DNA from 2 places in the Oceanobacillus sp. FSL W7-1304 genome. Region 1 is predicted to be linked to the other one. Evidence: riboswitches for the same ligand, from Rfam matches in the RefSeq annotation. Region 1 holds a riboswitch; the other holds the start of a gene.
The links. A riboswitch is a leader RNA that binds a small molecule or an ion and turns the genes downstream of it on or off. The one in region 1 is predicted to bind thiamine pyrophosphate.
Positions count from the first base shown of each region.

Region 2: it holds a riboswitch for thiamine pyrophosphate, as region 1 does, so the genes downstream of both, thiW (energy coupling factor transporter S component ThiW) here and NYE61_RS18065 (3-oxoacyl-ACP reductase) in region 1, are expected to answer to the same signal.

Region 1 covers NZ_CP150211.1:3,645,445-3,653,247, reverse strand. The annotation lists gene hxlB (6-phospho-3-hexuloisomerase) at 1-197, opposite strand, end outside; gene hxlA (3-hexulose-6-phosphate synthase) at 205-837, opposite strand; gene NYE61_RS18095 (winged helix-turn-helix transcriptional regulator) at 1,046-1,411, shown strand; partial or broken gene NYE61_RS18090 (glucose-6-phosphate isomerase) at 1,516-1,704, opposite strand; partial or broken gene NYE61_RS18085 (transposase) at 1,704-3,248, shown strand; gene NYE61_RS18080 (hypothetical protein) at 3,241-3,450, shown strand; gene NYE61_RS18075 (hypothetical protein) at 3,475-3,612, shown strand; gene NYE61_RS18070 (DNA alkylation repair protein) at 3,780-4,025, shown strand; TPP riboswitch at 4,281-4,380, shown strand; gene NYE61_RS18065 (3-oxoacyl-ACP reductase) at 4,531-5,283, shown strand; gene NYE61_RS18060 (LLM class flavin-dependent oxidoreductase) at 5,365-6,675, shown strand; partial or broken gene NYE61_RS18055 (transposase) at 7,163-7,660, shown strand; gene NYE61_RS18050 (IclR family transcriptional regulator) at 7,725-7,803, opposite strand, start outside.
Region 2 covers NZ_CP150211.1:2,105,671-2,113,473, reverse strand. The annotation lists gene NYE61_RS10705 (hypothetical protein) at 1-719, shown strand, start outside; gene NYE61_RS10700 (sigma factor) at 842-1,330, shown strand; gene NYE61_RS10695 (helix-turn-helix transcriptional regulator) at 1,523-1,834, shown strand; gene NYE61_RS10690 (permease prefix domain 1-containing protein) at 1,831-2,112, shown strand; gene thiE (thiamine phosphate synthase) at 2,179-2,802, opposite strand; gene thiM (hydroxyethylthiazole kinase) at 2,806-3,576, opposite strand; gene thiD (bifunctional hydroxymethylpyrimidine kinase/phosphomethylpyrimidine kinase) at 3,579-4,379, opposite strand; gene thiW (energy coupling factor transporter S component ThiW) at 4,457-4,942, opposite strand; TPP riboswitch at 5,118-5,233, opposite strand; gene NYE61_RS10665 (LytTR family transcriptional regulator DNA-binding domain-containing protein) at 5,472-6,527, shown strand; gene NYE61_RS10660 (ABC transporter ATP-binding protein) at 6,702-7,550, shown strand; gene NYE61_RS10655 (ABC transporter permease) at 7,547-7,803, shown strand, end outside.

The DNA of each region.
Region 1 (7,803 bases):
TAGGCATCAATCCCCATGTGCATCATTCGCATTACAAAAGATTTACCCATTAATCCAGATCTGCCCGCACCAGCCACAAAGATTTTCTTGGATTCTAAAATCTGGTTTACTAATTTCTCTGCTTCTGAATCAGAAATTAAGTGGACCGTTTGACTTAATTCTTGAACGACTTCGGCTAAATATTGAGTAGTCTTCATAGTTGAATTAACCTTGTGTAATTAATTCTTGCATTTCGCGAGCTGTATCTTTTTTATTTTCTTTACTCGTGATTCCGCCACCTACGATAACTAAATCTGGGTTTTGTTTAATTACTTCAGGAAGTGTTTCTAATTTGATTCCACCTGCAATGGCCGTTTTCGCATTTTTAACAACGCTCTTGATGGTCGCAAGGTCTTCGAAAGAATTCTTTCCAACAGCTTGAAGATCATAACCTGTGTGAACGCAGATATAATCAACACCAAGTTCATCTAATTCTTTTGCACGGGCTGCAATATCCTTCACAGCGATCATATCAGCAAGGATTTGTTTACCTTGTTTTTTCGCTTCTTCTACTGCGCCTTTGATTGACTCATCTTCTGCCGTTCCAAGAATCGTAATGATGTCAGCGCCTGCAGCAGATGCTTGGCTTACTTCATATCCAGCTGCATCCATAATTTTTAAATCAGCTAATACGGTTAAGTTAGGAAATGCAGCTTTTACTTCTTTCACTGCTTTAAGACCTTCATTGATCACCACAGGTGTACCAATTTCTACAACATCAATATGCTCTTCTACCTCTTTCACTAATTCAATTGCTCCGGGAATATCGACAAGATCTAATGCTAATTGTAATTTCATTTATACTCACTCCTTATAGAATATTTTAATTTGTTGTACTAAGTGGCTGTCAATAGACATGGGCAAATGTTTCCTTTTGAAAATCTATTTACTCACTAGCACGTTGTTTAGTATACTCATTATGTTGCGAAATTAAAAGTACGCACTTTTACCACATATAGTGCTAAAAAGTATACTATTGGGTAAAATAGGAGGGGGAGTGACATGTATGCCAAATTTAGGAGAGAAAGCTTTTAACTGTGAAAAAGAATTGACACTTTCAGTAATTGGTGGTAAATGGAAAATGTTGATTTTATGGCATCTAGGTAAGGAAGGAACTAAACGATTTGGTGAATTAAAGGCCCTTATGCCGGGTATTACCCAAAGAATGCTTGTTAATCAATTACGCGAACTTGAAGATCATTTAATTGTACATCGTGAAGTTTACCCTGTAGTTCCACCGAAAGTTGAATATTCATTAACTGAGCATGGAAGAAAACTTTTACCGATTTTAGAGGCTATGTACGACTGGGGCAAAGATTACATTGAGAATGTATTGGAAAAGGAAACTGAGGATAAATCAGCTGTTAAGTAGAAAAAGGTTTCTTTTCATTCTGTAAGACAATAATAACTTACCACGGTTAGCCATTTTTAACCGTGGTAAGTTATTATTGTCTATATAAAGAGTAAAAACAACAACACAAATGTTTCATATTCTTCTGCGTCAGCAAGTTTTTTTAATACACCTTTTTCCTGATCAGTAGCGGTAAAAATACGTGTTCTTGCCTCTTCCTTTCCATATTTTTGTTCCAGATAGTTACAAAAGATACGGAAGGCTAAGGCAGGCTCTGTTGTTGTTCCTGATTTAGAAATAACATTAACCGATATACCGAAGTTTTGAGGACGATCTAATTGATGACAGGCAGTGACAACAAAAAGAAACATTATTGGCCAATGCCGGTCTGACAAATACCAACCAACCCATTCACGATTATTTAACGAAACTGGAACAGAAACTTGAAGCCAGAATGACGGAAGTGAACCAACGGATTGCGTCGGGGGAAAATGAACATATCAAAAAACATGGCGCAAATAATCGCTGGATACTTTCAAATTCACGGGAAACAGAAACCATCAACCACTCCTTTTTTGATGCGTTGAACTCTATTGACATTGGCAGTGTTCTGCACTATGCAAATCAACATTGTCAATTTATAGAGGCATTTGATCATATCTTGGGGCGTTATGCGAAACGAGCCAGGGATGATCGGGTTTTAATTGCTTGTCTGATTGCTTGGGGCACCAATATGGGGTTGGGGAGAATGGGTGAAATCTCCGACATCGGTTATCCCCTGCTTGCGGCTACATCTGAGAACTTTATACGATTGGAAACCTTAAAAGAAGCCAATGATCGCATCAGTAATGCTGTTCGAAGGCTGCCGATCTTTCACCACTTTGACATTAATGAGGTCATTCATTCGAGCAGTGACGGGCAGAAATTTGAAACGAGGATCCATACGATGCGCTCCCGTCATTCCCCCAAATATTTCGGCTTAAATAAGGGGATCGTTTCCTATACAGCGGTGGCCAATCATATTCCCATCAATGCCCGAGTCATTGGCGCAAATGAGCATAAAAGTCATTACGTGTTCGATATTTTATACAACAATACAACCGATATCCGACCGGATGTGCATTCCACCGACACCCATGGAACCAATGAAGTGAATTTCGCCATTCTTCACTCTTTTGATTATGATTTTGCACTCCGCTACAAGGATATCTATCGTACCGTGAGCAAGTCGTTATCCGGATTCAAACACCCGAGCCAATACGGGGATGTCCTCATCAAACCTGTTCGAAAAATCAATACGAAGCTGATTATTGAGGAATGGGACAATATCCAGCGTATTCTATTGTCACTTGCATTGAAATCTACAACACAGAGTATTATCATTGGGAAACTAAGTGCTTACGCCCGCAAAAACAAAACCATGCGGGCCTTGTGGGAGTACGATAACATCATCAAGAGTTTGTACCTTCTGAATTATATAGACTCCCCACCCCTACGTCAAAATGTGCAACGTACCCTGAATCGGGGTGAAAGTTATCATAAATTAAAGCGAGCCGTATCCTATGCGAACTTTGGTAAACTCCGTTTCAAAACAGAATAAGACCAACAAATTTGGGACGAATGCAGTCGTCTCATCGCCAATTGCATCATTTTTTACAATGCCAGTCTATTATCCAATATGCTAGAATACAGAGACAGGGAAGCCCTCAATTCAGATGTATTGAAACGCATTTCCCCCGTTGCATGGCAGCATATTAATTTTTACGGGCATTACGAATTTAACAAATATCCGGAATCAGTTAACATGGATGCCATTATCCAAGAGTTGGCTCAATTGGAGGTTATTCCGAATGAATAATTCATATCCATTCGAAGGAAAGGTGAGAATCAATGAAACCAGAACCAAATTGGCAGCCCGTTCTAAACCGCATATATTAGACGATGCCACAGTCAACCGTGTCATCCGATCCTACACGGAACAGCTTGAATTTGCGCCGATCTACGAAAGGCAACTCGTCAAGTGGCAACAGGAAACGGATTTATCGTCGGCGCAACTGTAGGAACTGCAACGGCTTCAAAATCAGGTGAGTGAATTGAAACAGGCCGTTACCGATATTTTAGACTTGGCCAATGAACTGAAAGAGGGAACCATTGAAAAAATGTTATCGAAAAGTGACTTTAACGTTTCATTCATCCTTATCGGCTATAGTGAAAGATACTAACAAGTTGTATATAAATATCCACCACACGTTGTTTTAGAAGCTCATTAACCAAAACAAAACTCCCAAACAAACAGTTTCCCGAATAATAAAAAGCAAATAGGCCACAATAAACATGAAAATCAGAAAATGACTGTCATCACTAAAAGACATATGGAGGTGCAATACGGATCAAGCCATACCGTTGTCCAAATTGCAAAACAAATAAATCCCGCTTTAATCTCATTGAGCAAATCGCAATACCTGTTAAACTAGACGCAAAAACTGGAGAATTACTGGAAAGTTATACAGATGAGAGTACGGAAATGTTCCATCAGATGTATAAGGGGCCAAAATACCGTATTCAATGTGGGATATGTGGTTTGATAGAGAATGAAAATACATTTGAACAGTTTGCTAAATATGCAGGTTTTTAATGTTTGTATGTGTGTCTGCTGCGACCCTAATGATTTTTTGTTGTTGAGAAAACATTTATTTGAACAAACCTTTTAAGGAACCTAAACTCTGTTAATTAATGATCGATTATAAATATGAATCCATTATGATCAAGAGTATAAATTGAATAAAAAAACAATCACGTTTTTATAGCAAAAAATCATAAAATTACGTTAACCATCCCTATTCCCTTGACATAAATTTCTAAAGATTATAACATATGGATATAACTTAATTATATGCACTAGGGGTGTTATTTAACTGAGATGAGTATTACTCAAACCCTTTGAACCTGAACTAGTTGAAACTAGCGTAGGAAAGTGTAAACTCTAAATACATACTTAAAGAACATTTATGCCTTATTCTTAATATGTAGTTATTTGTTTTTACGCAGCTTTCCTATGGGAAGGTTGCGTATTTTTTATTTTATCTATCATTTTTATGATGTAAGTTTCACGCTAAATTAATAGTATAGGAGTGGTTAGGATGATTAGAACAGTATTAGTAACAGGCAGCAGCAGAGGGTTAGGGGCAACTATTGCAAAGACATTGGCACAGCAAGGATTTCAAGTGGTTATCAACTACTATCAAAGCAAAGAAGCTGCTGAGAAGCTCGTTTCTGAGATTGGTGAAGAGAATGCTATTGCCATTCGGGCTGATGTAACAAATCGTAAAGAAGTAGATGAATTGATAAAAAAAGCAACGGAATATTTTGGCCAAATAGATGTTGTCGTCAATAATGCATTAATAGATTTCAAGTTTGATCCAACCAAACAAAAATCCTTCACAGAACTTACATGGGAAGATTATCAAAAACAACTGGATGGTACGTTAAAAGCAGCATTTAATGTCGTTCAAAGCGTCATCCCCCAATTTATTGAACGACAAAATGGAAGTATTATAAGCATTGGTACAAATTTATATCAAAATCCTGTTGTACCCTACCATGAATATACAACAGCAAAAGCTGGATTAATCGGTTTTACACGTAATATCGCTGCCGAATTAGGTGTATATGGCATAAAAGCGAATGTAGTTTCAGGTGGATTATTAAAAACAACTAACGCGAGTGCCGTTACAACACCAGAAGTATTCGATTTAATTGCTCAATCAACGCCATTGAAGAAAGTGACCACACCTCAAGATGTAGCCAATATGGTCGCTTATTTATCTTCAGAAAATGCTGACGGTATTACAGGGCAAAATTTCACAATAGACGGCGGTTTAACAATGAACTAATAGCTTAAAATACGATAGCTGATCCTTCAAAAACGGAATGTACAAGACAGTTAATAATGATGTATGTTGAGGTGTAAATAAATGACAAAAACGAAAGAAAGACAACTGCATTTAGGTGTTTTGCTGTATGGTTGCGGACACCATCAAGCTGCTTGGTTAATGCCTGACTCAAGCATTGAACATATTGGGGAGATTTCTTATTATCAATCTTTAGCACAGGTTGCGGAAAAAGGTTATTTTGATGCAGTATTTTTTGCTGATAATCAATCATTTCCGGCTAAACATGCCAGTGATATGCCAGCATTTTGGTTTGATCCAGTAGTCAATTTAACAGCTATTTCCCAAGTGACAAATCATGTTGGATTAGTTGCAACAATTTCAAGCACTTTTTCTAATCCTTTCACAGCTTCCCGGCAGCTCTTAAGCTTAGACCATATTACAAAAGGGCGTGTTGGCTGGAATCTCGTTACCTCCATGACTGATTTAGAGGCGTTGAATCATAGTATGGAAGAGCTGCCTCCTCGTGACAAACGTTATGAAAAGGCAGATGAATTCGCTGCTTTAATGAATAAGTTATTTATTTCATGGGATGATAATGCGTTTCTGCATCAGCGGGAAGAAAGAAAATTGATAAACCCATCAAACATTCAGCCTTTTCATCACGATGGTACGTATTTTAAAGTGCATGGCCCATCCACCACGCCAAAAAGTCCGCAAGGCAAGCCAGTATCCATGCAAGCGGGGGCATCTAAACAAGGCATTGCATTAGCCGCAAAATATGCCGATGCAGTCTATTCCGTGTCGTGGAACTTAAAGCAAGCAAAAAGTTTTCATAAAAAATTAGATGAACAAGTTAAACAAAGCGAAGACAGCAATAGACATATTAAAGTATTCCCAGGCCTAGTAACTTATGTAGGGCATACACGTGAAGAAGCTTTAGCCAAAAAAGCAGCTTTAGATGAGCAATTACCTATTGAAACAGCTTTAAAACAGTTGAGTTTCTTTATTCAGCAGGACTGTTCGAATTGGGAAATTGATAAAGCAGTCCCTCCATTACCTCCAGTAGAAGAATTTACTGGTCCAGTTGGACGTTACGAAACAATACTGGAAATTATCAATGATACCCAGCCTACAGTAAAAGAATTATTAGGTTATCTCAGTGCAGGCGGTGGACATCACACACTAATAGGAACACCCGAAGAAATTGTGGATCAAATGGAGGTCTGGTTTGAAGCTGGTGTTGCTGACGGATTTAATCTAATGCCTCCTACATTACCCGGCAGTTTAGAAGACTTTGTGGAACTGATTGTTCCTGAAATGCAAAGAAGAGGGATTTTCAGAAAGAATTATGAAAGTCATACCTTCCGTGAACATTTAGGGTTAAACAAATAATGAAAGTGCTGCACTATTATTTTGCCATTGAAATAGAGCAGCACAGTCAAAATTAAACAACCTGTTATCTTGGACTTGAAATTATGAATACAAAGAAAATAAATCCGGTAATGAGTAGTTAAGCAAATCTATTATAGATTTAACAAGTGAGGAAACTTAAACAGGATATAAGTTCCGATTACATTAATAAGAAAAAAGAAAAACCAGGCAAACCCCGACCGGTCCTTTTAGAAATTGATATTTAACCGTTACACTAATCTATTTTTCTCTTTCGCTAACCGAATAACTTCTCTAATCGTATTCCTTGAATGACCACAGTTCGAAGCCACCTCACTCTGTGTGACTCCCTGCAATAAAGCCTTAGAATTTCTGGATACTGAAACACAAAATAACTCCTATATAATAAATTTGCACGTATGTGCTCCTTTATTATATAGGAGGTTGGGTCAGTCATGTATTACGTAAATCACACATTATGTCCCAAGTAGTGAGTGGTTTGAAAGAAGGAGTACGAGCAATTTTCCCTGACGTAATCGTTCAATGATGCATGGTTCATTTGATTCGTAACTCCGTCAAATATGTTCCTAGTAAGGATTATCCCCAAAGCGTTAAAGAAAGTCTATGGTGCACCATGCCTTAAGGCTTGCCTAAGTGTTTTTGAATATTTTCAACAACAAGGGGCTGCATATCCAGGAGCTATTGATTTATGGACAAGAAACTTCCACCATGTCTAGCAACTTTATGATTATGGAAGTTCCATTCGTAAAGTTATGTACACAACCAATGCGGTAGAAAGTATCCATTCCAGCTTTAGAAAAGCAACCAAAAAAGGAGCATTCCCCAACGAGAACGCCTATTAAAAGTATTATTTTCACGGGTAAAAGAACTTGAAACCAAATGGGAAGGTGGCCATATCCAAAACTGGGCAATGGTTATGAACCAACTACTTCTCCAAAACGAGCTAAAAGATAGAGTGTTAAAGTAGCTTGAGTAAACTGGGACTTACACACTTTATTTGACAGACCCGGCTTTGCTCTTTCGTCGATCGTTTATCTCTCCATTAATGAGTTATTAGATTGTCCAGATCGTTCTGAAAGTCTTCTTGCTAACTTAACAACTTCTTCTCTC
Region 2 (7,803 bases), 1.5 Mb from region 1:
TAAGTCCTAAAGAGCAATTCAAAACGATGATGGGGATGATGGGGGAATCGCATACCTATGAAATGGTTGGGGAGGAACAAATGCTTGATGCTGATACATTCCACATTCGGGTAAAAGCGAATGAAGCGGATAATTTACTAGGAGACATGGAATTATGGGTGGATCAAAAAACGTGGTTTGTTGTGAAGCTTGTTTCAGAAACAGGAGATATTCGAACAGAATTCGAGTATACAGAGTTGGATTTCTCACCAGACTTTGCAGATGACACGTTTACGCTTGATATTCCGGAAGATATTGAAATTACAAACTTGGAAGAGGATCTAGAGGAATTGGGGCCAGAAACAGTTACAGTAGAAGAAGCGGAGGAAGCGCTGGGCCAAGCGTTCCTTGTATTTCAAGAGGAAGCATATCATCTTGCAAGCATGCAAATGTATGATTTCTCTGCTGGATTGAATCGGCATGAGCTGGAGTTAATGTATAGTTCCAAGGAGAATATCCCATTGTTTTCGTTGTCTGTGTTTCCAACTCCCGATGACATGCCAGTTGAAGAAGCGGATTTAGAGATTCGAGGAAATGCTGCAGAGTATGAAGAGGTAATTAAGAGCATTGTTTGGGATGAAGATGGTTTACGTTATTCGATCGTAATAACGCATCCAGATATAGATGAAGAAGAAATTGTGAAATCGACAGAAAGAATGATTTTGAGTTCGGAAAAGTAATCAAAAGATGAGCGAGAAAGTTTACGAAAAGATTTGCTGCAGCTAAGCAAGTATTACAAGCTTTTCTAGCTGCATAAGTGGAAAAAGGGCTAATACAGGAAGCATAGTACGGAGGTTAAAGGATGAGGGAGATAGGGAGACGAGTTATTAAACAGGTGAAAAAAGGAGATCATTGTGCATTTAAGAAGCTTGTTCAGCATTACCATCAATCAGTCTATAAAATTTGCTACATGATTATCGGTGACAATAAAGCTGCTGAGAATATGGCTGAAGATATTTTCTTGCATGTTTATAATCATATTGGCGATTATCAGGAAACTACTAAAAAATTTTCGCTGTGGCTGTTTCAAAAAACGGTGAACCTAGCTCGTACCCAATTCAATGAAAAAAATCAAACCGGCGTGCATGCTAGTCCCGTATTAAATAAAGATAATAATATGAAACTTATATTGATGAACATTTCTTTAAAAGAGAGATTAGCTTTAACCCTAAAATCTAGCAATCATTTATCCATTCAGGAGATTAGTGAAGTTTTAGAAATCCCCAATTCCACTACCCTAACCTATATTTGGCGAGGGAGAGAATCGCTGCGCACGATGATTAGTCAGTAATTTGTTCTATTGCGTTTAATAAATGTACCAGTTCCATTATTTAAGGGGACTGGTACATTTTTTCTCGTGGATTCTGCTGACGGGTACATTTTCGTTTGCTTTTTATTGCTTTTACCCTTGTGATACGAGGTGCATCATAACACACTGGTATTAACAGGAAAAAAGGGGTGAATATGCGTAATGGATAGGTAAATGATGAAAGGAAGCATTGATTTATTGATATTGTTTTTAATTTCCCAGCGCGATTTGTATGGTTACGAAATTACCAAAATTTTAAAACGGTTAAGCGATGATGCGTATGATATGAGTGAGGGAACGCTGTATTCGGCTTTGAAAAGATTAGAAAGAAAACAGTGGATTAAGTCTTATTGGAGTGATACAGAAAACGGAAGGCGGAAATATTATCATCTAACCGAAACAGGAAGAAAAGAACTGCAACAAAAACAGAGAAATTGGAAAATGATTGAATTCCTTGTAAATAAGAGTTCGGAGGGATTAACATGACGCAAGATCTCAGAAGATTTGTTGAAAAGACAGTTCAACAAATTGAGGGGAATCAACAAGAGAAAGATGACTTATACGAAGAATTGCTGATTCATTTGGAGTTGTCCAAGGAAGAATTTATCAATGCGGGGTTATCCGATAAAGAAGCGGAAAAGAAGGCAATGGAGCACATCGGCAATGAAACAAAGGTCGGTGGGCAGATCCAACAAGCAATGTTTCCTTTTCGAAAAGAAATGATGCGGGCACTTGCCATTGGATCCTTACTTTTTCATAGTTAAGGATATCTCGAAAGTTAGACTTTTGAGATATCCTCTCTTGCTAGATTCAAAAGCGGTTCCTACAAGCTAAATCGCTTTAACGGCTTTAGCAATATCTTCTGCCTGTGTAATCACGGAGATAAACGAGACACCATCAGCCCCAGCTTCAAGCACAGATTTAGCATTCTTTGTTTCAATCCCTCCAATTCCGACAATAGGAAGCATTGGGAATTGTGCGCGTAATGTCTGAATCCACTCCAACCCAACAGCCGCTTTCGCATCCGTTTTTGTTGTTGTGGAAAAAATTGGACCCGCACCAATGTAATCAACAAGATCTATCGGGCTTCTATCAACTTCATCCGTAGTTGATACAGAGAGTCCAATAATTTTATTTGGAAAAGCTTGACGTAATTCTTCTGCTGATCGGTCATCCTGACCAACATGTATACCGTCTGCATCAAGTAATTCCACAAGCTCGACATCATCATTCACAATAAATGGAATGTGATAGCTTCGGCAAATTGCTCGTAACTCTTTACCTAATTCCAATTTCGCATTACCGTTAAGTGATGAAGGACCTTTTTCTCGAAACTGAAATGCTGTTATTCCAGCCTTAGCTGCAGCTTCCAGTATATCTCCAGGATTACGGTCGCAATTTTGACTGCCCATAATAAAATACTTTCGTAAGGATGGCTTCATTGGAAATAACATGTTTTATTTTCCCTCCAGTTGTTCGGGTTCTAATGAAAGTGCGTCGATAAATGGAGCTATAAATGTTCCTGACCCGTTCACTGACGGACTTGCGGCTGCGTGGGAGGCGGCTAATCCGTAAAAATGAACAGCTGTGAGTACCTGTTCTTCAATTGGGTCATCCGTTGTTAAGCAGGCGGTTAGTATGGAACCTAGCAAGCAACCAGCACCTGTTACTTTAGCTAGAATTGGATGCCCAGTATGATTCTCCATGCAGGATTTTCCGGTGCAAATAATGTCTATTTTACCTGTAACAACAGCGGTCGTTTTGTATTCCAGTGCGACGCTGCGAGCGATATCTTCAACATTACCCTCACCAAGCGATTCCACGCCCTTTGTTTGCCAAGGGATATCGACCAGATGTGCTAATTCACCAGCATTTCCTTTAATAGCAGTAGGCTTTACCTCTTTTAAAATTTGTTTAACAGCAGTTGTACGAAATGTCGTTGCAGCAACACCTACTGGGTCAAGTACAACGGGAATTCCTTTTTCATTTGCCTTTTTACCAGCAAGAATCATTGCATCTAGATCCTTTGCTGTTAAGGTACCGATATTTATTAAAAGACCATCTGCAATAGAAGCCATATCCTTTGCTTCCTCTTCGGCTTTTGCCATTACAGGGGCGCCACCAAAGGCTAACAGTCCATTTGCGGTAAAATTCATGACAACCTGGTTTGTTAAATGATGAATGAGCGGTGTCTTTTCCCGTACACTTTTAATAATTGTTGGATTCATGTTTAGCACTTATCCTTTCGTATTGCCCAATGGTTTGTTGGACCACTCCCAGCTCCAAGGTCGAATGAATACTTAATTGCCGCCGTGACAAAATCCTTTCCATTCTTAACAGCGTTATACAAAGACAAACCTTTACTTAAATAAGCAGTGATTGCTGCAGCGTACGTACAACCAGTTCCATGTGTGTTTTTAGTATCAATTCGCTCTGCTGAGAAGCTGTGTATATTTAAGCCATCATAAAGGAAATCAATTGCTTCCCCTTCTCTGTGTCCGCCTTTGATTAAAGCAGCACCAACACCGAATTCCTTCACAAGCAGTTCTGCAGCTTGTTTCATATCATCTGTTGTTTCAATCGTTTCTCCAATAAGAAATTCAGCTTCTGGAATATTCGGTGTTACAAGTGTTGTCAGGGGTAAAAGCTGTTTGCGTAAATAATCACGTGCCTCTTCTTCGATTAAAGCATCTCCGCTCGTTGCAACCATAACAGGGTCCATGACATATGGAACTTGAAGTGCTGCTATTTTTTTCTGGATAACTTTCATCATCTCCTGATTGGCGATCATTCCAGTTTTCAGTGCGTGAATAGGCATATCAGAAATCACGGAATCTAATTGCTGTTCAATTATTTCAATCGGTACATGGTGAACGGCTTGAACACCTGTTGTATTTTGAGCCACAACCGAAGTAATTACGGACATCCCATAGCTTTGCAGCTCTTGAAATGTTTTTAAATCAGCGTGGATACCTGCACCGCCACTTGGATCTGTACCGGCAATTGTAAGTGCACATGCTACTTGTTTCATTGGTTATACACCATCCTTTCAGAAGATACCTCACATATAAGTGTCGTTCTTTCAAATCCTTTTATAAATCATGCAATTTAATTACGAATTAAACGTTTACTTGAAACCCTGGATACGATAAATAAGCCGATAATAGAACCAGTAATACTACTAACAAGAAATGGTGGGATAAAGGCGAATGCTCCGGCAGAACTTCCCATAAAAATGTAAGCAAATGGGACAGCGAAAAGTGCACCGAAAATCCCGCTTCCAACGCCTTCACCGATAGCGGCTAATGATTTCTTGCTGGATTTTTTATAAAGATAACCTGCTAAAAATGCGCCAACCATCGCACCGGGAAATGCTAATAATGTCCCTAGCCCGAGCATATTGCGAAGTAAGCTAATCATAAAAGCGATAACGACAGCTGGACCTGGTCCAAGCGTAACAGCTGCCATGACATTAATTGCATGCTGGACAGGATAGGCTCTAGCAATTCCAGCGGGAAACCATAATAGTTGAGCGGTGATTGTCCCAATTGCAATAAATACTGACATAGTAGTTAATAAACGTGTTCGATTCATCAAGTCCTCCATTTCTGGGGTATCACAAAAAGCAGTGATGTAAACCAGTACGCTTCTTTATAGCAATTGCTGCTTTCTGGATTTTGAAGTTTAGCTACGGACACGGAGCTAGAACTGGACGTAAAAAAGCTAGATCCATTAGGACCTAGCTTGATACGTGTGAAAAATAGTTTAGACATATGTCAGACTACTTCCCTCCGCTGGTATTAACCAGATCAGGTCCATAAGAGTCGGGAAATGATACACGCTTCCCTCTCAGCCCACGCTTTTTGGGCACCCCTAGTAGTTTAAATGCGATAGAATTGTAAATTCATCTCTAAGCTTAACAAATTTTTTAACTTTTGTCATTATTAACATGGAAAACATGGTATAACTAATGTAGTCTGCTAATTATATAGTAGAAGCGTTACGAAAAAAATGGTACATACTCTTGATTTAGCGGAACGTGATTGCACTTTTTATTGTGTAATGGGAGATAACAATGAATAAAAGGATACATATAAAAAAGTATTAAAGAAAGGCTGATAGAATGACAATTTTAACTATGAAAAACATAGAAAAACATGAAAAGGATACACAGCTATTTCCTGCTTTTAATTTAGAAATTGCTGAAGGGGAGATTACTGCCATTTATTCAACGCTAAATGTTCGAAGCACGCTTTTAAATATGATTCTCGGAAAAATCCCCATTGTAAATGGGGAAATCCGTGTAAAGGAAGTAACTATTGCAGAAAACAAGCGAGGATTTTTACATCAAGTTGGTATTTGCTTTTTTGAAGATGGGATGTATGAGAGATTAACGGTTTCTGAGTATTTTCGATTTTTTTATGACTTATATGAAGTTAAACAAACGTTTGAACGAGTTATCCATCTAACACAGCTGGAAGGAAAGAAAAACAAGAGAATTAGAGATTTAACATTTTCGGAAATGAAACGTGTACAATATGGACGTTTATTGATTCAGGATCCTTCTTTATTTGTTTTTGAGGAGCCTGATTTGAATGTAGACATGGAGACAAAACGTGTATTTATTAATATTACAAGAAAGATACAAGAAGAAGATAAAAGTATACTTGTTCTAACTGGGAATATGGAAAGTGCCGTCACGGTTGCTGATCGTGTTTATCGATTGGATGAAGATGGTTTACGAATTATTGAGACGGAAACAGAGGAAGATACAGAGGAAAGAGATACAGAATTAATTCCAGCAGAAGAAACAGATAATGAAAAAGACACAAAGCCAATTCAATTGAATAAAATTCCAACGAAAGTTAACGATAAAATTGTTTTATTTGACCCCCCTGAGATTGATTATATTGAAAGCAATGATGGTCAAGCAAATATTTACATAAAAGGGGAAGCATTTCCAAGCTCACTCACCTTAACGAATTTAGAAGAGCGCCTGCAGCATTTTGGATTTTTCAGATGTCACCGCTCGTATATTGTAAATTTACAAAAGGTTCGTGAAGTGATCACATGGACTCGAAATAGTTATAGTTTGATTTTGGATGACAAGGAAAAGTCGCAGGTTCCGCTGTCTAAAACAAAAATGGCGGAATTAAAAGATCTACTCGGCCTTAAATAAGCTCCGTTCATCGAAAAAGTAGAAATATCAAGACTTGCAACTCGGATAATTGAGCGTTAAAAATGCGCCATTCACCTTGAAAAATACTCTTTTCATAGGAAATATGCTGATTTCCCTTCGCTTTCCATTTATTCTAGAGTCACAAACAAACGAGATCTACGGGGAGGAAGAATTTTGGAAAACATTATTGAAGTGAAATCATTAGCAAAGATTTTTGGTAATAAAGCTGCATTGGAAGATGTAAGCTTTCAAGTAAAAAAAGGAGAGACATTTGGATTTTTAGGACCGAGTGGTTCTGGAAAAACGACAACTATAAAAATATTAACTGGACAATTGATGCAAACATCTGGAGATGCGACCGTATTTAATTTGCCTGTTGCTTCATTAAATAAGCCATCCTATCGAAAACGAATTGGTGTTATTACAGATAATAGTGGATTGTATCAGCGGTTATCAATTTATGACAATCTGAAATTGTATTGTGAGCTTTATAATGTGCCATCGAAACGAATTAGTGAAGTGTTAGAGATGGTTAATTTGACGGAGGATACGAAAAAGGTAGTTTCAAAGCTTTCAAAAGGAATGCTGCAGCGTGTCACGTTAGCAAGGGCCTTCCTGCATGAGCCGGAATTGTTGTTTTTAGATGAACCAACATCTGCTTTAGATCCAGTGAACTCAAAGCATATTCATGATGGACTCCGCAAATTGAATGAAAAAGGAACAACCATTTTCTTGACCACACATGATATGAGTGAAGCGGAAACACTGTGTAAACGCGTTGCATTTTTGCATAAAGGAAAAATACAGTTGCTCGATGAGCCGAAAGTTCTTCGCAGACAATTTTCGGATTCCTCTGTAACAGTTGAATTAAAAGATGGACGCGAATTAAGTTTACCAGGTGGTTCGAAAGGCGCGGATGAAATATATAAGTACCTATCAACCGATCAGATCGTTTCCATCCATTCAAATGAACCAACATTAGGAGATATTTTTGTAGAAGTAACAGGGAGGGAATTAGTATGACTTTTTCAATGAAACGTGTCATGGCAATTTTTCAAAAGGATATGAAGGATTTATATAAAAATATGTATGTATCGACAACAATTTTAATGCCGCTCATTTTTGCATTTTTTTATGGTCGAATGGATAATCTTACAGTAGAAGTTCACTATGTAGTAATTAACTTGACCTTAGCCATCGTTACAGCATTCCTGCAATGTTCCATTATAGCAGAAGAAAAAGAGAAAAACACATTACGCGGTTTGATGCTTTCGCC